DNA from 2 places in the Nitrospira marina genome. Region 1 is predicted to be linked to the other one. Evidence: riboswitches for the same ligand, from Rfam matches in the RefSeq annotation. Region 1 holds a riboswitch; the other holds the start of a gene.
The links. A riboswitch is a leader RNA that binds a small molecule or an ion and turns the genes downstream of it on or off. The one in region 1 is predicted to bind cyclic di-GMP.
Positions count from the first base shown of each region.

Region 2: another riboswitch for cyclic di-GMP. It lies ahead of LX98_RS18540 (Ig-like domain-containing protein); the one in region 1 lies ahead of LX98_RS05315 (hypothetical protein).

Region 1 is NZ_JCANTH010000001.1:1,283,413-1,298,651, reverse strand. Features, by position in the region: gene LX98_RS05370 (DUF2891 family protein) at 1-368, opposite strand, end outside; gene LX98_RS05365 (hypothetical protein) at 548-982, shown strand; gene LX98_RS05360 (SET domain-containing protein-lysine N-methyltransferase) at 1,256-1,642, shown strand; gene LX98_RS05355 (sulfatase-like hydrolase/transferase) at 2,829-5,102, shown strand; gene LX98_RS05350 (BamA/TamA family outer membrane protein) at 5,136-6,506, shown strand; gene LX98_RS05345 (ankyrin repeat domain-containing protein) at 6,567-7,094, shown strand; gene LX98_RS05340 (Spy/CpxP family protein refolding chaperone) at 7,200-7,646, shown strand; gene LX98_RS05335 (hypothetical protein) at 8,059-8,430, shown strand; gene LX98_RS05330 (HIT domain-containing protein) at 8,487-8,927, opposite strand; gene LX98_RS05325 (dioxygenase family protein) at 9,233-10,042, shown strand; gene LX98_RS05320 (glycerophosphodiester phosphodiesterase family protein) at 10,087-10,752, opposite strand; cyclic di-GMP riboswitch class I at 11,255-11,344, shown strand; gene LX98_RS05315 (hypothetical protein) at 11,550-13,283, shown strand; gene LX98_RS05310 (cupredoxin domain-containing protein) at 13,487-13,894, shown strand; gene LX98_RS05305 (ZIP family metal transporter) at 14,148-14,876, opposite strand; gene LX98_RS05300 (hypothetical protein) at 15,023-15,181, opposite strand.
Region 2 is NZ_JCANTH010000001.1:4,297,099-4,312,337, reverse strand. Features, by position in the region: gene dprA (DNA-processing protein DprA) at 1-500, opposite strand, end outside; gene LX98_RS18585 (Rne/Rng family ribonuclease) at 743-2,296, opposite strand; gene rodA (rod shape-determining protein RodA) at 2,626-3,750, opposite strand; gene mrdA (penicillin-binding protein 2) at 3,794-5,626, opposite strand; gene mreD (rod shape-determining protein MreD) at 5,637-6,146, opposite strand; gene mreC (rod shape-determining protein MreC) at 6,156-7,037, opposite strand; gene LX98_RS18560 (rod shape-determining protein) at 7,054-8,097, opposite strand; gene leuC (3-isopropylmalate dehydratase large subunit) at 8,510-9,916, shown strand; gene leuD (3-isopropylmalate dehydratase small subunit) at 9,986-10,621, shown strand; gene LX98_RS18545 (cation:proton antiporter domain-containing protein) at 10,868-12,859, shown strand; cyclic di-GMP riboswitch class I at 13,417-13,493, shown strand; gene LX98_RS18540 (Ig-like domain-containing protein) at 13,548-15,239, shown strand, end outside.

The sequences.
Region 1 (15,239 bases):
TTTTTCCCACAGCCTTGTTCACGCTCCTGCGCAAGCTTGAGAAGCCATGCAAAACCATAGGGCAACTCATGATCCAATTCGCCTCGTTTGAGCGCAGCTAACTCGCCTTCCAGGCAATCAGGTGCCAGTGCAGCATCCACAACCCTGACCCACCGGGGTTCACTCGTCAGCCGCGAAGCCGTTAATAACGCGTAGGCGCCATGAACACTGGAATGCCAATCGATACACCCACAGAAACTCGGATGAGTCGTGTCCCGCCGGAGAAAACTCTGTTCCACTGTCTCAGCCAATGCCCTCACATACTCCAGCCGGGCTCCGCAGAACGCCTCCCACGACTGATAGTGTTGACCGGGTTGTGCATCCACCATTGAGCTCCTTCCCTCATCAAATGGCACCCTACCGGACGCCATTACGCTCCGGATAGAAAGTCTTGCTCCTATAAAGATGTCGTTTGTGACTTGCCCGATTTTGGATACGCAAACTTGTCAGAGATCTGCTACACTCCCTCGAGGTTCGGATATCTCATATTCAGACAAAGGCATTTCCCATGAATTTTGATCCAGCCATCGCTGCACTGCAAGCTCTTCAACAAGCTGAGGAACAAGGGGAACTTGGGGATCTTGAATCGGACATTTTAGAAACGGAAGCATTATTTTCCACCGATCAAGGGCCACAAGCCAAGCGCGCATTTGATACCCTTCAGGAATTGGGCGCACAGCTTCCACAGGCTCGATACCTGCAGGAGTTCCTCATTTACATTACCTGGCAGCAAGTCACCGAAGGCCCCCTGCCCCGATATTTTCAACTTGGGCTGGACCTCTGCGATCGGTTCCTCGATCGATTCGGGAAGCAAATTGAAGGCACTCCCTCACATCAACACGTGGTCGCCATCCGGGAATCGTTTCAGGGCGGATTAGGCATCGAAGAAGAAGAGGATCTCATGCCGGAACATGACGAGGATGCTTTCCTGGGCGGTGATTAACTTTGAGACATCCCCTGTGCACTCGCCGCTGTTTTCGAGAATGATCAGGCCTCCTTCCGGTTCGTCCGATCGAGTGAATGAACTTCGCCGGAAAACACGTGCCATCTCCTTTCCCTCCATCTCTCCTTCATCCTTGTCTCGTCAACTTCCCATTTTGTACAGTTCTCTAAAATCCGATTCACTATAAATAAGCAACGTATTGCTTCTTACTCTCCTCTTCGAATGCCTCCAACTAATCGAACTTCGGCCCGCAAAACCAGATGGCCCGTTCCGATGGAAGTCAAGCCCAGTGTCATTGAGGGTCGCGGCCTATTCACCAAAGTGCCATTGCGACACAGACAAAAAATTGGAGAGTATGAAGGGGAACGCATTTCGCAAAGAGAAGGACGAAGGCGCGCGAAAATACAAAAGTGGATTGCCATTGTCGAAGTGAATAATGGAAAGTCGATCGATGGGGCAGAAGAGATAACAGGATTCCGATTTATCAACCATTCCTGCAGACCCAATACCTTTATGCGCATAATAGGTGAACGGGCAGAGTTTTATGCCTTACACCCGATCAAGGCCGGGACCGAACTCACGCTCGACTATGGCGACTCACACCATAACGGGAAACTGCCCTGTACCTGTGGAAGCCTACAATGTCGAAAATTTCTTTAGAAAAGCTGATACGCTTTTATTTCATATACGTGCCGACTGGGTCGCCTCGGCCAGTGCTGTGCAGCCCAAGATCTTTGGGATGGAGCTTTTCGCAATCCATAAGCATTTGATGAGGGTGCACGTCTGGCCCGACGAACCCTTGAAAGAGAAAAAGACAATGCGGAAGCCCATTATTTATCCGCGGCGAACCTGGGAAGTTCTGCACAAATCGAAGGCGTCATGGCCTCCGCCCCGATTACATACGAGCGAGACTGGATTTGGCTAAAACCTCTATCAAAAGGCAGAACCATCGTGCTGCACGGGAAGAACTGCGTCACATAATAGATGAATCTCCTCGATCTCCTGCATCGGAATCCTGGCAACACAATCATCAGAAAGCCCAAATCCTTCTTGACGCCCTTCCCAGCCTTCGTTAAGCCGAGCATGGCTCCATGACGCCTCACCGCTGCATAATCAGCGTAGATTCTCGAGGACCTTTCATCTTTTTTCCCCACAACCCTGTACAGTAAAGAGTCAGCGCTTTCTCCTCGGACAGCCGCAATCCTGAAGACATCTTAACCTTCGTCAAAAATTTTTCATTTTCATACAAAACTTTTTCATTTTCTACATTCGTCTGTTGTGGTGGGATCTTTCCTAATTGAGACCACTTATAGCCATCGGTGGGACTCGCACGACATTCCCCGCTTTTGAACTTTTTGGCCTGGGCTGATTATGAGCAATATTGAACAGACTAGACCCGGTCTTTTGATCATACTGGAATCAGCATGTGGGCTTTCTGGATGAGATCCACATTGGAGTTCCCACATGCGGGAGGCCATCAAGAGTCCGCTGAGAGAACAAGCCATGCCGGAGGATGCAGAGCCATACACACCATTTATTCCGGCGAGAATCTGTTCCGTCCAAGGCGGATATGTATCTGGCGCTTGCTTTGGAGAAAGAAAGGTAACCCCAAAAAGCGAATCCATGCTGAATACTTCGTCATGCTCCTGATCCGAAATGGACCAGCAAACGACACCATTTATTCTAAATTTATAATGCCGAACAAAAATGCGCCGACTATACACCGGCCATTTTTGCAGGCCTAAACGGATGGGAGTTGGAAGACAGTTGTCCCCAAGAATCCGCCCGCACGAACGTCCCGGACTACTCAGCCCGTATGATGCGGCACTCTTTCGAAACAGGAATTATGAATCGTTTTCTTATCCCACCTGCCCTTTTCCGGCTTTTCAGGCATCCCCGGTCGTTTTCGTATCTGTTGTGCTGGTGGGGGGTAATTCTTATCGGCATCCAACAAGCCGAACGGTGGTTTCTTCTTCCTCTCGTTATAGTAAGAGAACCACCGACCATCAGTCTCTTGGGCAAAACTCTTCTCGTGGGGGGCCTCAGTGACGGCGTGACAGCCAGTGCGGGAATTCTTCTGGCTATGATTCTCTCCCTAGCTGGCATACCCGTAAGCGTGTTTCTGGAAAGACCTCCCGGCTCGAGATGTTTGATTTCCGTCTATCGACGGACACTTCAGTGGGCTCTCGTACTATTAGCTGCACTGTTCTTGATAAGCGCCATGGTGGACATTTCATACTATCGTTTGTTTCACCATCACCTGAATTTCCCATTCTTTGAATACGTGGATGAAGCCTTCCAAGCCAGTCGCCACTATACGGAATCTCAGGGCTCCAACCAAACCATCGCGGAATTGGCTGAAGCCGGGAATTGGCTCAGGTATCTCATCCCATATTTCGTCCTTCTCGCTTTGATCATCCTGACAGGAGTCTGGGGAACGAATCGCCTCTGGTCTCATTCGATATTCGCCTACGCACACACCACTCACTTTCAGTTCCGGGCAGTCCTGTTTGCCGTTCCATTTGCCCTTGGAGCGGCCGCATGGAGTCCCTTGCTTCCAGAGGCTTTTACCCTGCAAATTGAAAGTACGGCCTATCATAACTTAGCTCAAAATCCAATCCTCTCTGCCTCACGCCCGCTTCAAGAGTACATCCGATCCCAAGGGATGTGGGCACCGGCGCAGCTTTCCCGACCCATGAGTGCGAACAAGGCATTAACCGTCACCCATCAGATTCTCGCTCCATCGGCACGATGGCCATCCCTTCAATATCCTCTGATCAAAGAACAATCCACCATCCCGCCATTCATGCTTCCCTCACGAGTGAATATCCTCGTACTGTTGGTTGAAGGCCTGGATCGACGTTTTCTTGGAAAGATTCTATCCCTTTCTAATCCGGCACAGGAGGGAACGAACCTTCCCTCAAGAATCGCTCTCACTCCATTTCTTGATTCCCTGCGGCAAGACAGTGTGTATTTTGAACATTTTTTCAGCAATGGGGTGCAAACCACCAGAGGCCTCCTGGCCACCCTATGCTCAGTATTTCCGAGGCAAGGAACCGCCGTCATCAAGACTCGCAACACGCATGAGTATCTTTGCTTTCCCTCTGTGCTCCAGAAGGCCGGGTACCGGACAGAAATGATGATGGGCATCGATAGCGATATTCCGGGTTCACGTACATTTTTAGCCAGAAATGGAATCGAGCAGATCTCCGGTGGTCAGGACTTTCCCGCGGAGGCGGAGCGAATGGGCATTGGCCTCACGGACGGCGCATTGCTTGATGTCCTGTACCAACGAGTCACCGAATTGCAGCAGCAGCCAGACCCCTATTTCCTTGCTGCCCTCACAACCGGGACTCATCATCCTTTTACGATTCCCTTGCGGTACCCTGAAGTTCGGGCATTGAAAGATCAGCCTGATCCCTATCTGGCAGCTCTTCGAAATTTTGATCTTGAATTTTCGCAGGTATTTACCCGTCTCAAACGTGACGGGCTGTTGACCAACACCATACTCTTCGTCCTGGGAGACCACGGCCGACATGAATCGGTAGGCTTCACGGAAGGCGAACGGGTGGCAGGACATTTTTCGACCCCTCTATTCATCTGGATGGATGAGGCGCTCAGAACACAACTCCAGATCGTGCCCCATACCGTGACAACCGTCGGCAGTCAGGTAGATATCGCACCGACGATATTGTCGCTCACTGGTCTGACCCCGAACCGCACCCCTTTTATGGGAAGAGATTTGACTTGCCAACTCATCAGGAACTGTGCGTCGGATAATCTGGCGTATCTCAGCAATATGTATGATGATGCGGTAGGAATTGCCGATGCTCAAGGAATCTGGTGGTATGCGTTTGATACCGGATTGCTCAACCATACCGATCTGGATCTGCAGACACCTGTCACGCACCCCTCCCTTGATGATATAGATGCGGCGCACGCTTATCGTTCCATGATCGGTCTCTACCTCACCGCCAATACTCTCATCGAACACAATCGGATCTGGACGTGGGGGGAATTCGACTTACCATTCACTCCACCCGGAACCTTGCATGCCGTATCTCCATTTCGCATCCCTGATTTGACTCCTGATGAAACCCATTCTCTCCACTATGAATGAACATCATGACCACTCATCCGAAAACCATGAACCATGCGCCGACAATTTTCCGGGTCTTTCAACAAGATCGTTACCTTCGTGACTTTTGTGATGTGCGGAGCGGGTATTTTCCCAGAAACCTCCCTGGGGCAAAACGCTCCTGATCCTGACCGGGCCTCTCAGAAGCGGCAGGAACGATTCAAATACGACCCGGATTTTCCAGTACAGGGTACGGAAGGACAGAGAGGGGAAGCAAAACAGGAAAAAGCCAAAGAGGAAGCGATCAGGTCTCTTCCGACCAAGGGAGAATTTACGGTGTTTCCCGTCCCGGCTTTCGCCTACAGCCGCAATGAAGGGGCCTATTACGGTTTCCTCGTCCCGATGCTCCGATCAAATGCGAATGGCCATTTAGAAGACATTATTGCTCCCCAATATTTGCATAATAAGTATATCGGTGAAACATTGACCTTGAACTACTATGGATATCCTTCTGATACCACGCAATACAGTGCGATCCTGTCCTACTCCACTAAAGTTCAGCGTGATATCGATCTGTCTTACAAAAATGTTGGGGCAGGAGGGGGGCGGTATATCCTGGCGGGCCGGGCCTCCTGGTTTAAAAATCCCTTCCGGCGATTTTTTGGCATCGGGAGCCAAACCAATGAATCCGATGAAACCTCTTATACGTCAAAGGAAATACTAGTGGATCTCACTGCCGGGATCCATTTAGCTCAGGATATTGCCCTTATGTGGAGCGAGCGGTACCACCAGGTACGCGTCGACGACGGAATCATCAATACGCTGCCCGACATTCAAGAGGATTTTCCAAACACTAACGGCATTGGCGGAGCAGATATTCTGGGACATAAACTGACATTTCGTTATGACACAAGGGACCGCCAATTAATCTCCACGCAGGGAACCTATTTGAACGTGTCCGTCGAATGGAATCAGAATTTCAAACAACAACCTGTGACGGACTGGTGGCGAACCACCATTGATGCCCGCCATCTTGTCCCACATTTCCATAACCGTCTGGTTTTTGTATCCCATTTGTATGCAGACACTGTTAAGGGGGGAACACCGCCCTTCTATGAACGCCCAACCTTGGGAGGAGAGGATTCCCTTCGAGCCTTCGGAAGAAGCCGATTCATCGACTCCACCGCCCTGGTAATTAATCTGGAAGAACGGGTGCTGATTCGACAACAAAAAATTTTCGGATATCTCCTGGACTTTCAAGTCGCGCCATTCATCGATATTGGTCGTGTAGGATCCAATTTTAGCAGCAACACCATCCTCCACCCTCAGGTCAATCCTGGGATAGGATTCCGGTTCCTAGCCCGCCCCCATATCGTGGGTCGGGTTGATGTGGCGTATGGGAAGGATGGAGTCAATGTGTATGCCGGATTGGATTATCCCTTTTAAGGTGGTCAAGGTTCTCTTGAGTGATTGGGGATGAAAAGACATCCAGCCAAAGGACCCCTCATGAACAGGTACGTCTATCGTCTTGCCTACCTGGTCATGGCCTTGATTCTTTCGGGATGCGCCTTGTCGTATTTTAACGCCGCCACCAACGGCGACACGGAAAAAGTGTTGGCTCTCCTCAAGGATGGAACCGATGTCAACACCACCTTTCCCATTGTCAGGACCCACGCCCTAATGGTTGCGGCCGCATTCGGTCATGTGGACACAGTCGGCGCACTTATTGAAAGGGGAGCTGACGTCAACGCGAAGGATGTGACAGGGTGGACTCCCCTGCATGCCGCAGCATTTAAAGGCAACATGCAAATCATTCGCCTTCTTCTTGAAAAAGGCGCGGTCGCTGAGCCATCTACCTGGTTTTTGGAAAGTCCGTGGGTCATGGCGGAGGAGTTGGGATATACGGCAATCGTTCCCCTATTGAAACAAGCTGAATGGCAAACGGTAGCAAGCCGCCATCCCCTGCCCTGCATCACGGTGGATTCCGTGACGAATGACGCCCTCATGACCGCATCGTCTCAACACGTCTGTTAATCATTCTTGGAAACCCACCACACAGCTTCTTTCGGTTCTGATATACTGGATAGTTTTCCCATAACCGTTCACCCTGTGTATCATTTCTTAATCTAGGAGGTATGTATGAAACATTCACTCGAACACCAGATCACCCAAGCCGGTCAACGACCATGGCTGTGCCGACTGATGATCGCCGGATTGTTCAGCAGCGCATTGATGTTTGGTGCCGGAGCAGCCTGGGCAGATGGAGACGGGCATGGTTACGGGCATGATCCAAAATCCATGCTGGAGAAACTCACGCAGAAGCTGTCGCTCACACAGGAACAACAGGACAAAATCCTCCCCATCATTGAGGAAAAACACCAGAAGATGGAGGGTCTTCACCAACAAATGAAAGAGATGCGCAAACAGGCCATGGCAAAAATTGAGGCCGAACTGACGCCGGAACAACAAGCGAAATGGAAGGAAATGCAAGAAGAACGGGAAGCAAAGATGAAGGAATACAAAGAAAAGCATGGCAAAGATCGTGACAAAAAAGGCAAGCACGGCAAGGGCGAAAAGCACGATTAAGCTTAATCAAGAGTGGGGGACGGATCTATCCACTAACCCGTGCATATCCGTCCCTCTTCCCTAACCTTTCAGCATACTCCTGCTTCCTATCCTCCCCTGCAAAAGTAATCTCAGGCCATAATCTGTCTCTTCTTTCAACGACCCCACCGTGGTTTGCAAGGCTTACCGGGCTGGTATTTCCACGACTATCCATCCGTGACGTCACGGGCTCAAATAGAGAGACAGAAATCAACCGGGATGTCCGAAAAAAAATCAGGCATGAGGGTTACGGAGGGGTAGAAGGCCAAGCATGTCTGGCAAGACAGAAACAAAAAATTCCCAATGGCTCTTCTCAATTTCACAATAGACGCCATTATTGTTAGGGTATAACTTTCCAAATAGGGTTTATTCGACTACACAGGGAGATCAAGACATGCTTGAGGTGGTAGAGATTCGGGTCAGTTATCGATATGTGAAAGAGCATCCCTGGGTGGTACAGGGCATCACAGGGTTTCTTTCTGCCTATTTCATGGAAAAACCAGGATTTACTTTAAAACGACACTTTGACGAATTGGAAACCGGCATGCACGTCTGGTTGTGTGATGTTCCTCCCAAGATGAAAGTTCCCACGCTTCTGAGGCGGCTAAAGGATGACATTCCTCCCTGTCAATATACACAGCTCGAAACGAGTCCCCCGGCGCCACCGCGATTTCTCATCGATTCACTGGAGCCGGAATCCGCCTCTTCCTCTTCTACTCCAAACGAAGATTTCGAAGCGAATGAGGATGGAAGGACAACAGGGTAACAACACGGAAAGCGCCACGAGGTGAGCTGAAATTCACGCTCGCTAGGCTGAGCAGACTAGAGGGGTTGATTGGGATCGATGCGCAAAGCGGATCGAAGAAGGTGGACCCGTTCGGACAGCTGTTCAGCGGAAAGCCGGACAGGCTCATGCGGCACACACCACACCGGTTTCAATGGATCGGGATCGGTCTTGAGCCTTGGAATCAGATGCCAGTGGATGTGAGGCACCTGATTCCCGAGCAGTTCATAGTTGATCTTCTTCGCGTCAAAAACCTGTGTCAGTATCTGCGCCACGTGGGTGACTTCCTCCATCAACATGCGGCGCGCAACTCCGGATAAATCAAACAGTTCGGAAGCATGGTCTTTCAACACCAATACGGTCCAGCCCGAAAAAAACTGGTCCTCAAACACAAACGCTCTGGTCAGACCACAATCGACAAGAAAATGATCCTTGAACGGCCATGCTCCAACACATATTTTACAAGATGGCTCAGTCACGGCAACAGAAAAAACGAGGGGATCAAGAATTCACCAATAGAGAGTAAAGATTTCAGGGACACCACACAGAAGAGACGAAGCCGATTGGGCCCATGACACCTTCTGTTATTCCGGGACAACATACCGCACATTCACTTCATCTTGAAAGGCTACATCCTGCATCCGGTATTTGAAAGTACGGAGAATATATGAAAAAATGACCGAAGAAGCGAACGGTTTATCCACTGTCCAGAGTTGTCACCCGTCCGCCATCAGCCTTACGGTTACCATAGTCTTGCACTTCCAAATTTGAAGAAGGAATCCCTATGACAATAGAACCTCATAACTTGTCCAGAAGAACCCTGTTAAAGCGGGGTATGGGCATCTTCGGCTTGTTAGCTGGAGGCCTCATTAGCTCCTCCAGCCTTGCAGAAATACTCAAGGAACCAACTCCACGTCAATCCCTGGGACCATTTTTCCCCGACGAGGGAGACCCAATAGATGCCATTCGCGAAAACCACGGGATCGGCATTCCCATAAGTCAGGCGAACGATCAGGATCTCACGTTTGTCAAAGGTCGCAGGGGAAAAGCCAAGGGACAGGTCATTTATCTGAGAGGAAAAGTCCTGAGCGCAAAAACCGGAAAGGCGATACCTCGCACTGTGATCATCATGTGGAGTGCCTCAGCCTCCGGCCGATACAACCACAAAAAGGATGACAGTATGTTGAAATTTCCCCATCCCACGACCGGAAAGATCATTCACCGGAACTACGATGCGTATTTTCAATACTGGGGACGAGCGGTCACCAATGAGCAGGGAGACTATTGGTTCAAAACCATTGTTCCCGGCTTTTACCCCATTGACCTGGAAGCCGGACTGTACCGCCCTTCCCACCTGCACTTTCAACTGTTCCCTCCAGAGCATCCAAAACTGGTCACACAGCTCTATTTCCGGGGCGACCAAATCCCCAACAATGAACTGAACCAGAAATTACTGCCAATGGATGTGGTCATTCTGGATGCGGGACTCACAACAATCGATTTAGAGAGGGTCATCGTGGACTATGCACCGGACGCATCGGGAGAGATATCAGATGGCTTGATCGGTCACTACGATTTTTTGGTGCCAAACTAGGAGAAACAGGGTTTTTCTGAAAAGGCTTTTGAGCGCAAGACCGGCTAGATCCGTTCGGGGAAGTTAGAAATAATTCCATCGACCCCCAGTCGCTTCATCCGTGCAATATCATCAGGCTCGTCAATCGTATAGACAAACACTTTGATATCTTTCGCCTGAAGCGCCTGCACAAGCCCAGGCGTCACAATATTCAACGCCAATCCAGCATGAGTTGCTTGAGCTTCGATAGAAAAGGCCGTGGAATGTATGGGCGCGACCTCGATTAGCGCCAACGTGAAAGCATTTTCCATCAATCTCCTCACGGTCAACAGTTCTTCATGAAAAAACGAGGCATAAATCACTGTCCCATGAAAGTCGGTCGCCTCCACTTTCGCACAAACATCCGCGGCGATTCCCCTCACCTTCAGCTCAATCATGGCACCGGCCCTTCCACTGAGACAGGCGAGAGCTTCTTCAAGGAGAGGAACCCTCTCGACCCCTCCCACCTCCAATTCCCGAAGTACGCTTAGCGATAATTCCTCAATTTTTCCCTCCCCGTTTGTCATCCGGTCAACCGAATCATCATGAAGGAGCGCCAGGGCTCCATCTGCCGATCGCCGGACATCAAACTCGACCATATCGACACCAAATTTGATTGCGAGCTCCAGAGCAGCCAGCGTATTCTCAGGTGCATGGCCCGCCGCACCCCGATGTCCGATCCGAAGAGGCATTCGGATGTGATCCCTTTCGTGGGTCATAAGCGGATTATTTGGAGGTGTTGAAGGAACTGTATCCCGCATCGTGCCGAGCTATGACCATAAAAGTGCCCACGCTGAAATTGACGCTGTCCCCACCAAGTTTACCATGCCACCTTTTCAACATTCCGTTACTGGTACGATCCATACCTACCTCCTATCTACTTTCTTAGTTTGACCATCTTTATCAGTTTGTAATGACATTACCAGCTACTGTTGAAAATCGTTTCATAACTTGGACAGTAAAGGACTGGCGAGGCGCTTTTTCCAGTTTCGCCGCGAGTCAGACCTTTCATCTTAATAGATTTCTCCGCACCGACAACTGAGAAATTCGGTAAAAAAAATGCAAAAACCTCCACCAAGTGTATACCGAACTTTCTGGCGAATCCTTAGCCTAACCTTGACTTAAACGAACTTGAATTAGGATCTGTGATGATTTGGAAAGGGTTTTTAAATCATGCCGATAAAGGTACCAGAAAATTTACATAGGCAACCTCGTCTGAAAAGATGAGGGTACAAAGTTACCGGCCTAAGGGGCGAAATGCCTTATGGCAGCGGGATTGCCGAAAGGTTCGAGAAAACGCATGGTAGAATCTGCCATATTTCTTTTCTTCTGCCCGTAGTCAGCGTTCTTGGCCCGCCTGTCGAGCCATCCTGTCCTTTTGGCTTTCTCAAATGAATCCAGGGCTTTGCGCCAAGGAATATTCACGGTTGTCTTCTCATTCACCCGGGACATTCGGCCGGTGGAGCACGATTATTAAAGGGAGCGGTTCGTGCAAGTCAGCAATGATATTTTCGCAACTGGGTTTTCTCCTATTTCTTTGGCGCATGCGTCTATTCGAACGCATGCCATTTCACAAGCGCCACCTCCCTCTGTCGCTGCGACCGAAACCGAGGACGAACTTCGCTTACTTCGACAACACGTTCTCTCTTTGAAAAAAGCTTTAAACTCCTTTAAGAATCCCTTTCCGTTATTCCACCGGGCACGAGTAGGCGGCGAACAAGCGCAGGCAGCCACCACAAGTTCTTCCGCCGACCTGGGGTTGGGATCCACGCCTGCCACCGCAACAATCCGCCAATCGACGGAAGAAGTGAATACCACCCCGACCTCTTTTTCTCCCTTTGGCCCCACATTTACCGGAAGTTCAACCAGTACGGCTACTCTCAGTGGTGTTTATGATGGCGATAATGGCAACGATACTTTAACGTTTCAGGTCACCAATGGGGGCATTGTAGGAGTTTCTCCCGTCCTAGGCCTTGAGGTACGCAATAGCCAAGCGCAGTTGGTGGAAACCATTAGCCTGACTCTCTACCAACCCGATGATCCCTACACGTTGCAAAATGGGCTGGTGCTGAGCCTGGGATCAGGATCCCTCACTCAAAATGATACATTTACGGTAGCCGTCTCGAATTCGGTGGGAAGTGCGGTTAACCCCGACAAACCTTTTAATGGAACGAGAAACGACAATCCCAACCTGGAAGAAGGGTTTGGGGTCTCTGCCGGCTCATTTCAGGTGAACGGGACGACCATTGATGTTTTTGCCGACGACACCATCAACATGGTGCTAACCCGGATCAATCAGTCGGCCGCCGGAGTAACGGCCACGTTTGACAGTGACAACGAGACGGTCGTCCTGACTCACAACACCCTAGGAGCCTCCCCGACCATTGCGCTGGGAAGTGATACGTCGGGATTTCTGGCTGCAACCAAACTCACCGGATCTTCCTCGGTTCAGGGACAAGATGAAATACCGGACGAAGAAAAACCGTTAGGGACCCTCTCCCAGTTTTCCTCGGTGCAAACAGGGTCGATCTTACTCAATGGTGTCGCGATTTCAATCGATGTGCTTTCAGATTCTTTAGAGGATGTGCTGACCAGGATCACCACCTCTGCCGCAGGCGTCACCGCTACATTGAATGCATCTGGGCAGCGGATCATCCTCACTTCCCCGAACCAATCCCTGGAGGTCAACAGCAACGGCACAGGGTTTTTTGCCGCGGTTGGCATTTCTGAAGATACCTATGATCCAACCGTGGGAACCACAGCTTTCATTAAATCCCGACAAGGGCTTTCCCCTTTTCAAGCCAAAGAAATTGCGGACACCCTTCAAAAGGTCGCCAATTCCATCAACACCATTTTTCAAATTCAAAAAGATAAAAAAGTACTTGGACCATCCTTCGCCAATATTCAATCAAATCTTAAAACCGCGGTCTCCGATTCCTTTCATTCGGAAGGACCACGTTTTAAAAGTCAGGCCGGGATTAATTTCAACTTTGGAAAAGGCGCCAAACACGTGCTTGAGTTGTCGTTGTCTGGATTCTCCAGAGAGTTTCTGGTGTCCAAGCTAGAACGAAATCCGTCGTTGGCTAATGATCTCCTATTTGGCCGTTCATCATCCAATAAAAAGGGACTTGTCGATAACCTACTTGCTGTAGCGGCCCAAACGGCAAAAGACCTTAATGCCAAACTGGGCTCAACGGGTGTTTTTGTGGATGTGCACGTCTAAAAAAATTATAGTGAACTCTTTCTCGTGAGGGGCAGGCAGATAAAAGAGACTCGTAGCCCTCTCCCATCGCTGTGCTTTCCGGGTGTATAATGAATCGTGAGGTCTAAGCTTTGGTCTCTGAGATGATCTAGAGTAATCAAGGACGAAAACAACGAGAAGGCGAACTATAAATTCCGGCAACAACGTATGGGAGCAACAGAAAAATGATTGTGGGAAAAATGTCTTGTGTGTTTAAGCCATTACATATTGGAGGAACGGTCATTTTTTTAATGATGGGCATTGCTTTGATTGTGCCTTTTACGTCAGCGGCGACTCCTACATTTCGGATTACCCTGAACACTTTCTCCCCGTATTATTCCCCAAAATTTGTTGAACTTGCCGCTGGCACCCTTATTTCTTGGGAAAATCCAACGGCCGATATTCATTCCATTACCCACGATGGGTGTAAAAGCGGTGGACAATGTGACTTTGATTCCGGACCTATTGGACCCAATCGAACCTTCACGGTCAAGCATTTACCTCCAGGTTATTATCCCTACCACTGTTTATTTCATCCCATCATGCGAGGAACTCTAGTGGTGCTAGAGTCCCCTAGCCCAAGAAGGACCTGATCCGGCGTTTTCCTGAATACGGTTGTCACGTGGGTAAGATTGAGAATGAACCTATGGGCATGGCTAGGGTTAGTCGTTAGAAAGGTCTTTGTGGGTTCATAGGTATCTCCATTTCTCACACCCAATTGAAGTTTTTCAATTGCAAATCATGCTTTGAATTTTTTCCACGGCTGCGATTCTCCTTTGACCGTGTTCGGACCAATGTGTCACCCCCTCGGTTAGCAACTATAAAAATTAGTTGGTTTTTCTGGAATTAGCCGTGAGTAAGGATAATACCGAGGGCGACCACAACACCGCCGCCCATGGCTGCCAGACTGTAGGGACGATCTTCCCGCTCGGCTAAGGGCAGAAGATGCGTGGCTCCCACATACACAAACGCCCCGGCTGAAACCGCCAACATCGCGCCCAGGACGGTCTCATTGATCTGATGGATTATGGGGATGGCCAACAATGTTCCAATCGGTGTGGTCAGAGCCGCAGCCAGAAAGGCCAACAGCCATGACTTTTTTGGACTGAACCCGCTACGAAGTAAAAGCACATAGGTGACGATCCCTTCAGGAAACTCATGCAAGACCATACCAATCCCCGCTAACGTTCCGGTTAAGACGCTGACGCTAAACGTGATGGCATACACGACTCCATCCAATGTCGAATGCAGGCCGATACCGAGCAAAGGAATCAGTCCAATGGCTGTGTCGGGAGTGCTATCGCAGACATAGGCATGAATGAACCGGTTGATTAAATGAAAGGCCAAATAGCCCGCCAGCAAATACACGGGCGCCTGGTCGTTCATGTGGAAGGCATGAGGAATGATATGGAGAAAGGCTACCGAAATCAGCACACCTGCTGCGAAACAGGAAAAATACGTGGCATTGTATTGTCCCCATGTTCCAAACCGACGAATGACATAAAGGCCTGAGGTGGTGACTCCGGCCGCGAGGAAACTGGCCAGAATGGCATAACCGTAATGAGTATTCGTCATGAAGTCGGGTCACTTCTGGGATGGTTGTGAAAAGATACCTGCTATACCCAGCAGGCATGACAAATTCAGGTAAGAATTCTAGTCGTTACCAGGAAGAGAAACAATAATTATTGCACAAATTTGCATTAATCCTGCAAATGAAAGACTTAATGGCATTTCACGCAAGCATGGATGGTCTGCTCGAGATGAGGGAGGATCTGCTTGAGGTCTTTGGTCGGGATCACTGCGCCCAGCGCTTCCGCAGCCTGATGATGGGCCATCGCCAACTCATGGTATTCCGGCCGGGAAGGTGGCACCCTGCTCACGCTGCATGGCCTCATGGTGTTTTCGAAACCCAGTTCCTCTTTTGTCAAAGTAGCCCTG
Region 2 (15,239 bases), 3.0 Mb from region 1:
GCGAGTGCGCCTTCGTGGGCCGCGGCATCAATGCCTCTGGCAAGGCCACTCACAATCGTAAAGCCCAGTGCAGCTAAATCGCCGCTCAGTTGTCGCGTGAATGTCCGACCGATGTGCGAGCCCTTTCTTGATCCGACAACGGCAAGGGCCTGTTGATCGCGGTCTTGGAGCTGGCCGGTATACCAGAGTACTGGAGGAGGATCCGTAATGGTTTTTAATCGGGGCGGATAGTGAGCGTCTGTGAGTGTCAGGATAGAGTATCGCCCATCCTGCACGGCCTGCAATTCTTTGGCAATGTGATCTTGTGCTTCAGCAGATATGGGTTGATGGAGGACCCTGGCCAATGATGGAGAAATTTCACCTGTTGATACCAGTGTGTGGGCATTCAAGGAACGAATGGCTTCTGGTGAGCCGAATCTGTTGATGAGTCTGGTGTAAGTAACAGGGCCAAGTCCTTTGACTGCCAGAAGTTCCAACCAGCCTTGCAGGGGTGAAGTCATCCAGATCCTTTGTGAGGATGGCGAATACGAGCCCGAAGATCACCGTGAAATGGTCTGCCTGCATGGCCCGCCACCCAGAAAACGTTCCAGATTCGACTCCGATTAATAAAGACCTCCTGATTTTTCCAGAGTTGAAGGAAAGATCTAGGTCTCCATTCCTTTCTGTTCCTGGAGACAGGTGTTTGGGATACTGAGAAAGGATGGTTGAGGGCATCGCTCATGATTCACTCGTTCCTTCGTGGTTAGGATGCGGTCCGGGATTCGGCGCGTGACGTCAATTTTCCTACCACGACGATGTCATATTGCTCAAGGTGGAGTAATGGATCCGCCTCAAAGGATATTGGTTGTTGAAATTCCTGTTCGAGTTGTTCAATACTACTGTGTTCGGTTTCGAAAATGAGCTCAATAACTTTGGGGTTGGCACCGACCACAATTTGTTGCGGTTGTCCACGAGTCATTCCGATGCGCCGGATATCCCGAAAGATTTCATACGCCACCGTCATGGTGGATTTGGTGTACCCTCTCCCCTCACAGTCACCACAAATTTCCGACAGCGTTCGTAACAGATCTTCGCGGACACGTTCACGGGAAATCTCGATGAGCCCAAGATCAGAAATGCGGGAGATACGTGTTTGAGCCTTATCGCCCGCTAGGGCGTCCAGGGTGGCCTGATACACCTTCTCACGGTTCCGTTCACGTTCCATGTCAATGAAATCAATGATGATAATGCCCCCAATGCCTCGTAATTTAATCTGATAGCCAATTTCCTTTGCGGCTTCCAGATTGTTCTTTAAAATGGTTTCTTCCTGGTCGCGTTTTCCCACAAATCGGCCCGTATTGACGTCCACCACCGTCATGGCCTCTGTGTGGTCAATGACAATGTGTCCTCCGGACTTAAGCCAGACTTTCCGACTCAGGGCTCTGGTAATTTCCAATTCGATCCCCAAGTGATCGAATAACCCTTCCTGCTTCTTGTCATAGAAATGAACGCGCGCCGCTTGTTCCGGAAGATAACGACGGACAAAATCTTTCACTTCCTCAAAATCCGCTTTAGCGTCAATTAATAGTCGATCGACTTTTTTGGTGAATAGGTCTCGTACCACCCGGAGCGGGAGGGACAGATCCGTATGCAAAAGGGATGGAGCAGGTTGGCTGTTGGCCGCTTTGAGCGTGTCTTCCCATAACGCGCTCAGGAATCTGACGTCTGTTTGCAAATCCTCTTCTGGCACATCTTCACACACGGTCCTGACAATGTATCCATATTCGGGTTTCCGGATGCGCCGCATGAGGTCTTTCAGCCGGTGACGTTCTTCGTCGTTTGTAATTCTTCGTGACACGCCAATATGGTCGACATTGGGCATGAGCACTAGAAATCGCCCGGGGAGGGAGACGTACGTGGTAATCCGAGGTCCCTTCGTACCGATGGGGCCTTTGGAAATTTGGACAAGAAGTTCCTGTCCTTCCGTCAACAGGTTTTCGATGGGACGTGCTGTTTGGCGTCGAGGGCGCGGCACCTCCTGACTGCGTTCATCCTCTTCACTGTCCAGAAGAGTGTCCCCCGGTTCGGTTCCGACCGATAGATCAGATACGTGGATGAATGCGGCCCGATCCAGCCCGATATCGACAAAGGCCGCTTGCATACCTGGCAGAACTTTAATGACCTTGCCTTTGTAAATGTCCCCCACAAAATCTTTTTTTCTTGGACGGTCGACATACAATTCTGTTACGACACGATTGTCGAGCACGGCCACCCGTGTTTCTTCACGAGTGACACTGATCGCAATTTCTACTCCCATAGTGATCTCCCTACATTCTCAGAAGGGACCAGAAGCTATTCTTCATCAACATCTTTGGTTAAGAGATGTCGCTGATGTGGCTGAGCCAATTTGTTGGATCTGCCTGTCAAAATCTGAAATAGCTGTGTGCCCATTCTGTCAATAATTGTAAATGAATACTGTTATGGAACCATGTGAGGATGGTTCTGTGTGTCCACTTCCTTGTTCCCGCAAGTATGTGAAAAAATCCACGGCTCTGGGACTTTTCTGATTCAAATTCTCCGTTGTTTACCTCTTTGTGCGATAACCTGGCCCAGTCTATCCAAATCAAACCACAGGATACATGATACCTAAAGGAGTGACAGACGTCTCCGTTTCACGTTGAGCAAGAGTCCCAGAGCTGTGAGGTTTACAACCATGGCGCTGCCTCCATAGCTCATGAGAGGAAGAGGAATGCCCACAACGGGGGCCAGTCCGGATGTCATGGCAATATTGACGACAACTCCAAAGGCTATCATGGTTACCACTCCGACAGCCAAGAGGGTCCCGACAATGTCTTTGGCTTTCAACGCGATTTCTAAACCCATCAAAAATAAAAGAATATATAGGGAAAGTAAGACTATTGACCCAATAAAGCCCCATTCCTCTGCGAATACCGCAAACACAAAATCGGTGTGGCCCTCAGGAAGAAATTTAAATTGGGTTTGCGTTCCCCCATACAATCCCTTTCCCAGTAATTGGCCTGAACCGATGGCGATGCGCGATTGAAGCCCGTGATAACCTTTGCCCCCAGGATCAGAATTGGGATCGACAAAGCTGAGAATCCGATCCTGTTGGTACTCGTGAAGGGACCCCCAGACCCCGCCCCAGGCAAAGGGGAACAACATCAGGGCTGCCAAAATCACAAACCCAAAGGCCTTGGATTTCATGCCCACCGTGAGAATCACCACAAGGAAAATAGCCAGAAAGCCCAAGCTACTTCCCAAGTCAGGTTGCTTGAGGATGAGTAAAAATCCTGGAAGTACGATCAATCCGGGTATGATCAATCGACGAACCCAGCCTTCACGGGTGGTTGCCCCATAGTAGGCTGCCAGCATGAGTAGCAAAGGAATCTTAATGAATTCGGAGGGCTGGACCGCAAAGGGGCCGAGAGGAATCCATCGTTGAGAGCCCCGACTGGTTTTCCCGGCGATTAACACGATGATAAGTAAGATCAGTCCGATCCCATAGAGCAGATATGACAGACGGGCGAGCTTGTGATAGTCAATACCGACCGCGACCAGAAAGGCTAAAGAGCCGACCACCATCCATGTGGCCTGCTTGAGATAAATAGGGAATCCGGTCGTCGTCTGCGGATTGGTAACGCTATAAATGGATAGGATGCCCACAGAGATAATTGCCATAATGACACCCAGGAAACACCAATCGAAGGTATCCAGTCCGCGGCGATTCACATTATCGTTCATTAATGACATGAGATGCGTTGTTCTCCATCCTTCAGAGAGAGCGGATTCTTTATCAAAGAGAGGGCTCTTGGGTGGTCTCAAAACCCATATAGGCTTCGATGAGTGTCTTGGCCAAGGGGGCGGACGCTGAGCCTCCATGCCCCATGTGTTCAACTAATACCGCCACGGCAATCTTCGGGTGTTCTACCGGAGCAAAGGCCACAAACCACGCATGGTCCCGAAATTCTTTTTGAGGTTCCTTGTTTTTATCTTTGTCTCCATCCGGTTTCAGGGCGACAACTTGCGCCGTTCCAGTCTTGCCTGCAATGCTCACGAATTCTGATTGTGCTAGTTTGGCTGTACCTTTCGTGACGACTGCCGCCAATCCTTTCTTGATATGGGCAAACGTTTGGGGAGGAATGGCCAATTGTCGAATGGGTGGCTCTGGGTTTTCTTTGAGTGTGCCGGTTCGCCGCAGTCGAGAGGCTTTGAGCAAGCGGGGTTGGACCACTCGTCCATTGGTTGCTACGATGGCGGCAACTTTGGCCATCTGAATGGGAGTCACGGTTAAAAATCCTTGTCCAATAGAAATGGAAATGGTTTCACCAGGGTACCATGGTTCCCGTTTGACCCTTTTTTTCCATTCCGAGGATGGAACAAGGCCCGACCGTTCGGAAGGGAGCGCAATGCCGGTTTTTTCACCTAATCCGAATTGACGAGCATAGGTGGCGATGGGATCAATGCCCAATTGATTGCCGGCTTTATAAAAGTAGACATCGCACGATTCCGCGATAGCTTTGGTTAAGTCGACCTGACCGTGGCCTCCTGCCTTCCAATCACGAAAGGCTCGCCTTCCAAAGGGAAAGGTTCCATGGCAGGGTACCATTTCCTCTGCGCTGAGGGTTTGAGTCTCCAAGAGGGCCGCGGCCATAATAATTTTAAATACCGACCCTGGGGGATATTGCCCTTGAATGGCGCGATTGGTGAGAGGGTGGCGTGTATCCTTGAGAAATCGTTGCCAATCCTTGGCACTAATCCCTCCCGAAACATCATTGGGATTAAACCCGGGTTTACTCGCCAGAGCCAGAACGTCCCCATTCCAGGGATCCAGGGCAACAATGGCCCCCGCCTCCTGTCCAAGAAGGTCCTCTGCGAGGCGCTGAAGTCGAATGTCGAGCGTCAGGTACAGGTCATCCCCGGCCAGGGGACGTCGAACTGAGAGAGACCGTTTCGGATACCCCAGCGCATCGACTTCAATCACTTCCTCTCCGGTTTCTCCAAGAAGATATTCATCAAATGTCCGCTCCACTCCATTTTGCCCGATGATGCGTCCGCCCTGAAGATGGGAAAATTCAGGGTCTTTAAGCTGTGATTCGGAAATTTCACCCACGTAACCCAGGACGTGCGAGGCGTAATTGTTGAGTGGATAGTGACGCTGATATTCCGGCTGAATCACCACACCGGGGAGTTCAAGCCGGTGCGATTCTATGAGTGCCGCCTCTTTCAGCGTAATATCGGCTTTGATCTTGACTCGGCCTCTTCGGCTTTTTGTTGAAAGTTTATTGAAAATCTCTTGTTGGTCAATATCGACGTAAAGAGGTAACTGAGCTAAAAGAGCCTCGCGGTCCTGTATGTCTTCCAAAGAAACATACAGTTGGAAGCTGGGAATATTATTGGCGAGGAGTTCACCATTCCGATCATATAGAAGTCCTCGAGCCGGTTCCAAAACAATGGATCGAGTGCGATTGTCGCGGGCAAGTTCTTGATAGTGCAATCCGTCTCGAACCTGTAATTGCCAAAGGCGTAACCCCAGTAATACCAATAGCATCAGAAAGCCGATCTTGACGAATATTAACCGATTTTGAATATCGGCAAGTTCATTAGCCTGGCGGGAAGTGTCCAGCATTGTGCGGGTCTTATCGTGGTCCCCGACCTAAGTGTACCATACTCAGCGATGGGCCAATGTATTTAATGACCCAGAACATCCCTAAGGTCAGGAGGCTATTATAGAGTCCTTGCGGGAGAAGTTGGGAGGAGATGGCGTGAAAAAGGATCGGGGCATCCACAACCGGATATGCCACGACGAGAGAAGCCAATCCGCATCCAAACGACAGGGCAAAGCTGACAAGCAAGATTGCGGGACTGGTGACGGTGGAAAACGTGTGCGTGGTGACGCCGGCCAGGGCTCCCGCGAGTCCCTTTAAGATCATATTGAGCCCAATACCACCAGGACTGAATAAATCTTGGAAAAGTCCCACCGTCAGGCCGATCCTGAGTCCTTTGTATTCTCCTGAGTGAAATCCCATTACACAGGCTAGAATGAAACATAGGTCAGGGTAAATCCCTTTGGCGGATAGAATGGTGCTAAAGGTGGCTTGAGCCAGAACCACTCCAAAGCACAAAAGGATGTCGAGAAAAATAGTCACGAGATTATATTAGGGAGAAGGCGAGACAGGGGGTTTTGGTAAGGAAGAAGTGGGAGCAGGCTGGAACGAGGTAATGACCAGGACCGCTTCGAGTTTGGCAAAATCGACAATTGGATCAATTTCACCCAATTGAAATAAGTCAGTATCGGCTTTGGTAACCTGTTGAATCCGGCCAATTTGGAGTCCACGGGGAAAATCATCCGTTAATCCAGATGTGACCACTGGATCTCCTGGTTGGACAGGGGATAAAGGAGGCAGATATTTCATATGAATAGTTCCTTGAGGGGTTCCCTGTACCAGACCCTCATCCCGGCTTTTTTGAATCATCCCGGTAATCGCGACGTTGGGGTCGGAAAGCAGAAGCACGACGGCCGTCGTGGGGTTTACTCGTACGACACGACCTACTACTCCGGAATCCGTGATGACTCCCATTTCCGGATGAATGCCGTCTTGGTTACCTTTATTGATGATCATCGCCCGATACCAATTGGACACGTTCCGGCCGATGATTCGAGCCGGAAGGGTCCTCATGGGTGTGGTTTCCTGATACGCCAGCAATTGTTGATATTGCATGGCAATGATGGCATGTTCTCGAAGGGTATTCTGCTCACCTTGTAAGCGCTGAACTTCCTGCTTGAGCTGTTGGTTTTCTTCCCACACATTTTGTAAGTCGATGTATTGGTCCCAAGCGTGACTGAAAGAATCCTGTATCGAGGCGACAACATGAAGGGGAACTTCCAGAATTCGTGCGAAAGGTCCTCCCACATGACTTAACCATTCCTGAGATTGTCGCGGCAGAAACAGCAGGAGGGCGAGGAATAGAATGAAGATAACTCCTAAAACTCTCCGGATACTTGTGGATATGGGAAAATTTGGCTCTGATCGAGGCATGCAAATTGAGGGAAGCTCAGGGATTCAGCCTGGAATGCGAGGAAATTTTCCGAAGGAGGCTGAATTCCTCAAGAGTTTTCCCTACTCCCAAAACAACCGAGGTTAAGGGGTCATCGACCGTGACAATGGGTAAAGACGTTTCTTCCCGTAGTCGATTATCCAGCCCTTGAAGCATCGATCCGCCTCCGGTCAGCACGATCCCCCGGTCAATAATATCCCCTGCCAATTCAGGGGGAGTGTTTTCCAAGGCCAGACGGATGGCTCGGATGATGGTGGTGAGGCAATCTTGTAACGCTTCTCGTATTTCATTGTCGTCAACGAGGATCGTTCTGGGGATGCCGGACACCACATCTCGCCCTTTGACGGCCATTTGCTTTTTTTCAGGCAGAGGATAGGCTGAGCCGATTTCCATCTTGATGCGTTCTGCCATATGTTCGCCGATTAACAAGCTATATTCCCGCTTGAGATAGCTTGTGATCGCTCCATCTAGTTGATCGCCCGCGATACGGACCGATTCACTGTATACAATGCCTCCCAGGGAGATCACGGCGATGTCGGTGGTGCCTCCTCCGATATCGACGACCATGTTGCCGGAAGGCTCGGTAATCGGCAATCCTGCTCCAATGGCCGCGGCCACCGGTTCCTCAATGAGATAAACTTCACGGGCACCAGCGAGCTCAGCTGATTCCTTGACGGCACGTTGTTCGACTTGTGTGATCCTGGACGGGACACCAATAATGATGCGTGGCCTGAGGAGAGTTCCCCCGCGATGAACTTTTTGGATAAAGTGGCGTAACATGTGTTCCGTCATGTCAAAATCAGCAATAACACCCTCTCGCATGGGACGGATGGCGGTGAGATTGCCCGGGGTTCGACCGATCATTCGCTTCGCTTCTTCCCCAACCGCTAGAAGTTTTTTGGAGTTTGTCTCAACTGTCACGACGGAAGGTTCGTTGAGGACAATCCCTTTCCCCTTAATATAAATTAAGGTTGAAGAGGTTCCCAGATCGATGGCCATGTCTTGGGAAAAATGGCTAATGCAATAATTGAATATACCCATGTGAAGTCTTGAGACCTATTAATTTCAGAGGGTGGGCGACAATGGCAGAATCGGAATTAGGATTGTTAGAGTCTTTCTGCGCTCCAGGGGAAATAGATAACCTTTGCCACTTTATGGATGTATCGACGTTTGGTCGTTGTTCGCGATTGGCCGGAAACCACTTAAAATTGGTTCTGGGCTGGATGAATCGTTGTCTGCACTCACTTATTTCCACCTAAGTAGTTAGCAGGTGGAACCATAAAGGTTGGACTGTCCCCTGTCGCAGGGAAAAGTATATCAGAAGTCTTAAAAGACCACAAAGAAAAGGCGGAGATGGATACAACTCTGGAAAAAACTCTTCCTGGCACTTGCCAGAAGGGGATGAATGTAGATAATTAGAGTCCGAAAATTTTCAAAAAGAAGGATACATTCCATGGCAAACAAAACATTGTTTGAAAAGATTTGGGATCAACATGTGGTTCGTGAAGAACCAGATGGAACTACCTTATTATATATTGACCGACATTTGGTGCATGAAGTGACCTCTCCTCAAGCCTTTGAAGGGCTTCGGTTAGCTGGAAGAAGGCCACGACGTCCAACCGCTGCGCTTGCTGTTCCCGATCACAATGTTCCAACCACCGACCGGTCGCAGGGCATTGCCGATCCGATGAGTGCCTTGCAAATTTCAACCTTGGAAGGCAACTGTGCAGAATTCGGCATAACCTATTATGGGATGGAAGATATTCGGCAAGGCATTGTTCATGTGATCGGACCTGAGCAAGGGTTGACGCTACCGGGGATGACAATTGTGTGTGGAGATTCTCATACCTCCACTCATGGGGCATTTGGCGCCTTGGCGTTTGGCATTGGGACATCGGAGGTCGAGCATGTGCTGGCGACCCAATGTTTGGTCCAGAAACGACCAAAAACTATGGAAATTCGTGTGGAGGGTGCGCTTCCTGACTATTGTTCTTCCAAAGATGTGATTCTGGCGATTATCGGACAAATTGGTATTGGTGGTGGAAACGGCTTTGTCGTGGAGTATACGGGTTCGGTGATCCGATCGTTTTCAATGGAGGGACGGATGACCCTTTGTAACATGTCTATTGAAGCGGGAGCCCGCGCTGGTCTTGTCAGTCCAGACGAATCGACGGTCGCTTACGTGAAGAGCCGACCCCTCAGTCCGAAAGGAGCGCTGTTTCAACAGGCGAAGTCGGATTGGCTGAATTTGAAAACCGACCCTGGAGCCAGGTTTGATAAGGTTGTTGAGCTGCGAGGGGAAGATGTTTCTCCTCAAGTGACTTGGGGGACCAATCCGGGAATGGTGACGGATGTGAATGGCCATGTGCCCGATCCTGGATCCATTGCGGATGAAAAATTGCGGATGGCCACAGAACGGGCCTTGGCGTATATGGGGTTGCCAGCTGGCATCCCTATATGTGACATACGGGTCGATCGAGTCTTCATCGGGTCCTGCACAAACTCACGAATTGAGGATTTGCGGGTGGCAGCTCGATATGTCAAAGGAAAGCGCGTCGCTCAAAGCGTCAAGGCTATGGTGGTCCCAGGATCAGGGTTAGTCAAACACCAAGCGGAAGAGGAAGGGTTGGATCGGATTTTTCGTGAAGCGGGTTTTGAATGGCGGGAACCGGGGTGCAGTATGTGCCTCGCCATGAATGCGGACGTGCTCACACCGGGAGAACGATGCGCCTCAACCAGTAATCGAAACTTCGAGGGACGTCAGGGTAAGGGCGGACGGACGCACTTAGTCTCCCCTGCCATGGCTGCTGCTGCTGCGGTTGAAGGACATTTTGTGGATATTCGTGATTGGAAGATGTGAGGTTATTAAGGGAATTCTTTTGTCTTCAGGATGGCTATTCCTTCCTCTAGCATAACACGGGAGATAGATATGCAAGCCTTTACTATATTGACGGGAACGGTCGCTCCGTTAAATCGTGGAAATGTCGATACGGATCAAATCATCCCGAAGCAATATTTGAAAACGATCCATCGCACCGGCCTCAAAGAGGGATTGTTTGCCGATTGGCGGCGGCGGGCAGATGGGTCTCCGGATCCTGATTTTTTTGTCAACCAACCGCGCTATCAAGAGTCCACGATTCTGCTGACCCGTGAAAATTTCGGGTGTGGATCCTCAAGGGAACATGCTCCATGGGCCTTGTTGGACTATGGCATTCGTTGTATTCTGGCTCCGAGTTTTGCCGATATTTTCTACAATAATTGTTTCCAGAATGGGATTCTCCCCGTCGAGCTTCCAGGAGAAGACATCCAAACATTATTTGACCGAGTAGCCCATACCGACCAATATCGTGTCACAGTCGACTTGGCTCAGCAGGTGGTTACCCTTCCTGAAGGGGAGAAGTATTCGTTCACCTTGGATCCATTTCGCAAGGATTGCTTGTTAAAGGGATTAGACGGAATTGGGCTCACGCTTCAACACGAATCTGCCATTACCGCTTATGAAAAACGCAGGGCTCAGGAGGCTCCCTGGCTTTTTCAGGATTTTTCGCCTTCAGACCGCTTGTGAAATTCTTTTGATCTTCTCAACTAATCGGGATGGGCCTGGAAGGACGCATCTCGATTCTCCTTCCGATCCTAAACGAACGAGCATTGGCCCACGTCTGTTGAATGGGGCGCAGCGCATGGTAGACATTATTCTCAATCCGAGGGATGATGGGTTCTTGAGATCATCCCCGTCTCCTTTATCCTGTTCCTGTTCATTGCTGGAAATACCCTGAATGGGAGTCATTGCCCAGGGCCGCACCTCCGAAAGATGAGTGAAGTCCACATCCTACGGGATGTCCTCATTATTTTTTCTATTTCTGTTCTGGTTGTTTTTGTTTTTCAAAAACTCCGGCTACCGGCAGTTGCGGGATTTTTAGTTTCTGGCACCTTAGTGGGGCCTTACGGCCTGAACCTCATTTCAGATCTACACCAAGTCGAAACTCTCGCCGAAATCGGTGTGGTGTTGTTGTTATTTACCATAGGCTTGGAAACTTCTCTTTCGCGCATACGGGCTTCCAGAAGGCTCTTATGGGTTGGAGGTCCACTGCAAATTTTAAGCATGCTGAGTGCTGTAGCACTTGGGGGCTGGTTTCTGGGTCGATCATGGGAAGAATCGGTCTTCTGGGGTCTGTTGTTGTCGTTGAGCAGCACCGCCATTGTCCTCAAGATTCTAGGGGATCGAGGGGAAATGGATGCGTTGCATGGGCAAGCGACCATGGCGATTCTTATTTTTCAGGATCTAGCCGTCGTGGCTATGATTTTACTGACTCCGGTACTGGGAACGGGTTCCCAAGGGGAAACAGGGGTCATTGTCGAAACGCTCGTGAAATCCGTTATGGTTGTGGGATTGATCGTGTTGGCTGCTCGGGTTTTTGTCCCTCATGTTCTTCATCTAATTGTGGGGACTCGAAGTCGAGAGTTATTCCTCCTGTCGATTATTGTATTGGGGCTGGGAACGGCTTGGTTGACCTCCCTCGCCGGATTGTCATTGGCTCTTGGCGCATTTATCGCGGGGCTAGTGATTTCTGAATCGGAATATAGTCATCAAGCACTGGCCGAAGTCATTCCTTTTCGGGATAGTTTTAATAGTTTATTTTTTGTCTCAGTGGGGATGTTAATGAATCCCTCGGTCATCGCCGAATTTCCCATTCTGGTGATGGGATTGTTGGTGCTTGTTGTGTTAGGCAAGTTCCTTACAGGAACCGGAGCGGTATTCCTTGCTGGAGCTCCCGTTTCTTCTGCTTTGTTAACGGGGGTGGCATTAGCGCAGGTTGGAGAATTTGCCTTTATCCTCGCGCGGGTGGGTCAGGGAGAGGGATTATTGGACACGCAAGCCTATAATATATTTCTTGCAGTATCGGTGTTGTCCATGACAATTACCCCATTTTTGATTCAATGGGCTCCCCGCCTAGCTAGACGCGCCGAGGCCCTTGACCGCCTGAAACATTGGTTTCCTCGACGTCAGGTCAATGCGCAAAGTACCAAGATTAAGGTCAAAGACCATGTCATTATCGTGGGTTATGGCTTAAATGGCCGGAATCTTGCCAGGGTTTTAAGTGATATGGAGATTCCATTTGTGGTTCTGGACGTCAATCCTGATGTCGTGCAGGCTGATCAAAAAGGACGGGGCATCATGCTCTATGGGGATGGGACGAATCCCAGAGTGTTGACTCAAGCCGGAATCTTATTGGCACGAGTACTCGTGGTGGCTACCTCTGATCCTTTTGGCGCGCGCCGAATTGTTCAACAAGCACGACAACTAAATCCCACTCTTCATATTGTCGTACGAACACGCTATTTAAAGGAATTGCAAGATCTTCAAGAACTAGGAGCCAATGATGTCGTGCCGGAAGAATTCGAAACATCAATTGAGATTTTTGCCTTGGTTCTTCGTACCTATCAGACGCCGAAGGACAGAATTCAAGATAAAGTTGAACAAATTCGTCGGGAGGGGTATCTCCTACTCCGGAGAGGGGAGCTCCCTGAGTTAGCTCACCATCTGCGTGCTGGAACGTTGGCTGATGTGCAAGTCGATACCTGTCGGGTGGAAAACGATTCTCCCGTGCTGGGGAAACCATTGACGCAGTTGCATATCCATGGACGGACGGGCGCTTCGGTGATTGCGATTACACGGGATGGCGTGACGCAATCCAATCCATCTCGCGATACGATTCTAGAGCCAGGTGATGTCCTCGTCCTTCTTGGTGCCCGTGAGCAAATCCGTAAGGCCATCGCCCTGCTTGTGGATGTCAAAATGTGAAAGGCTTGGTCTTGCTTAGGCCTATTTGGACGGCGGGTAAGCCCTTATGGTCGATTCCTCCACAAAATCGTTCCACCCGATGACCATGGCTATTCTTCTTCAGGTGTAGAACGTGGCTGGCGTGAACGTCTTATGTTCTTGGAATCAGGCTTGCCTGCCATGAGAGCTCCATGCTGGAGATAGCTGAATCCCAGATGGGTTCTTGTGAAGGGGATGCGATGCCGGCTGAGCTTTCGCTGAAGGAATGCGTCGCGAACGGGTCTTTTCGTGTTCCAAACAGGAGGGTTTCGTCAAGCAAGGTTCGGGTCTTCATGCCTTGCGCACGTCTCAAGGATGGTGAAGAAGACCCGACAACCGTGCCGGTCAAGAACGATCATGATTAGGCGGCAAGTGCCAGAAGAATTCTCTAACCTTCCCTGCCTGGTTGATGCCTAAAGGCTTTTGGGGATCCACCGATAAAAGCCCGTGAAGTAATTGGTCACGTGTCTCCTCACTCAAAAGCGAGTTTGGATCATTCGAAAGAAGATGGCATAACACAACGTAAACTAGTGGCCTCTTTCCGATAAAGGCAAACCCATTGTGAAGTGGGGACGCAAAGCCACGGGTCAGAATTTCTGATAGCCGGGTTACCGAAGAAAGAGAGACGTGCGGGAATGGGGCCTCTGTATGTGTGCGAAGGAGGTATCCCATGTCCGATGGTCGTGCGGCGAGTCGTCTAAAAAGGTGTCTAGCGTGGTGTATCCTTGGCAGTTGCCTCCTTTTTCTCCCGCAGGGGGCACAAGCCGCGACCAGTGATTCGGCCACCCTCCAATGGACCGCCAATCAAGAGGCCAATTTAGCGGGATATCGGATCTATCGAGGAACCAACCCCGGGGTTTATGGGGTTCCCACGACGGTCGGGAAGATCACGACCCATCAATATACCAACTTACCCACGGACAAAACGCACTATTTTACGATTACGGCTTTCGATGCCTCGGGCAATGAAAGTCTTCCCTCCCCCGAGGTGAAAAAATATATCGCACCGTCCTCCCCCTCTTCCGGTTCTTCTAGTCCGCCGCCGTCCTCCTCGCTCAGTATTTCGAATCTGACCGTTGCCAGTGGAGCCACGTACCTGGTGTCCGCCGTCGGCCTCCAAGCCGGGGGGACGGTGTATCGCGACCGCGCCTATACCTTTACCACGGTCCCTACGAGTGTGCAGGGCGCGGCCTATATCCAAACGGCTAATAATGATAAAGCGGCCACGGCAGCGGCTTTCCTCCGCTTTACGGTGAATCAACCGGTGTCCGTCTCGGTAGCTTATGACGTGCGGCTCACGCCAAAACCGTCGTGGTTGAGCAGCTTTACCGATACGGGCAAGAATCTGGTGACCTCGGATACGACCTTCCGCCTCTATGCTCGGGCTTTCCCCGCCGGGACGATCACTCTCGGGGGTAATGCCGGTGGGGGGAGTGGCAGTATGTATTCCGTCATCGTTCAACCAGCGAAGGGCCCCGCTCCCGATATCACCCCTCCCACGGTAGCTCTGGTTGGCATGCAAAATGGGAAGTCCCTGAGTGGCACCGTTACTGTATCGGCCATCGCCACAGATAATATTGGAGTGGTGGGTGTACAATTCCGACTCAATGGGATCAACCTGGGGGCGGAAGATACGACACTCCCCTTCTCACAAAAATGGAACACGACTGGAGTGGCTCCCGGTCAATATACCTTGACGGCGATTGCCCGCGATGCGGCGGGCAATACCACAAGCTCAGCTCCGGTTACCGGAACCGTCGCCAATCCAACTACGCCACCAACAACTATTTCCACAACCAATCCAACCACGGGCCCATTAGCTATTACCAACCTGACCGTCGCTAGTGGGGCAGCGTATGGCGTGTCCGCAGCGAGCCTTCGCGTCGGAGGGACGGTGTATCGCGACCGCGCCTACACATTTACCACGGTCCCTACGAATGTGCAGGGCGCGGCCTATATCCAAACGGCCAATAATGATAAAGCGGCCACGACGGCGGCCTTCCTCCGCTTTACGGTGAATCAACCGGTGTCCGTCACGGTGGCCTATGACGTGCGGCTGACTCCGAAACCGTCGTGGCTGAGCAGCTTTACCGATACAGGCAAGAATCTGGTGACCTCGGATACGACCCTCCACCTCTTTGTTCGGGCCTTTCCGGCCGGAACGATCACTCTCGGGGGCAATGCCAGCGGGAAGAGCGGCAGCATGTATTCCGTCATCGTTCAACCCTCAGCCCCGGTTACCACCACTGTTACCAATCCGACCACGGGCCCATTAGCTATTACCAACCTGACCGTCGCTAGTGGGGCAGCGTATGGCGTGTCCGCAGCGAGCCTTCGCGTCGGAGGGACGGTGTATCGCGAC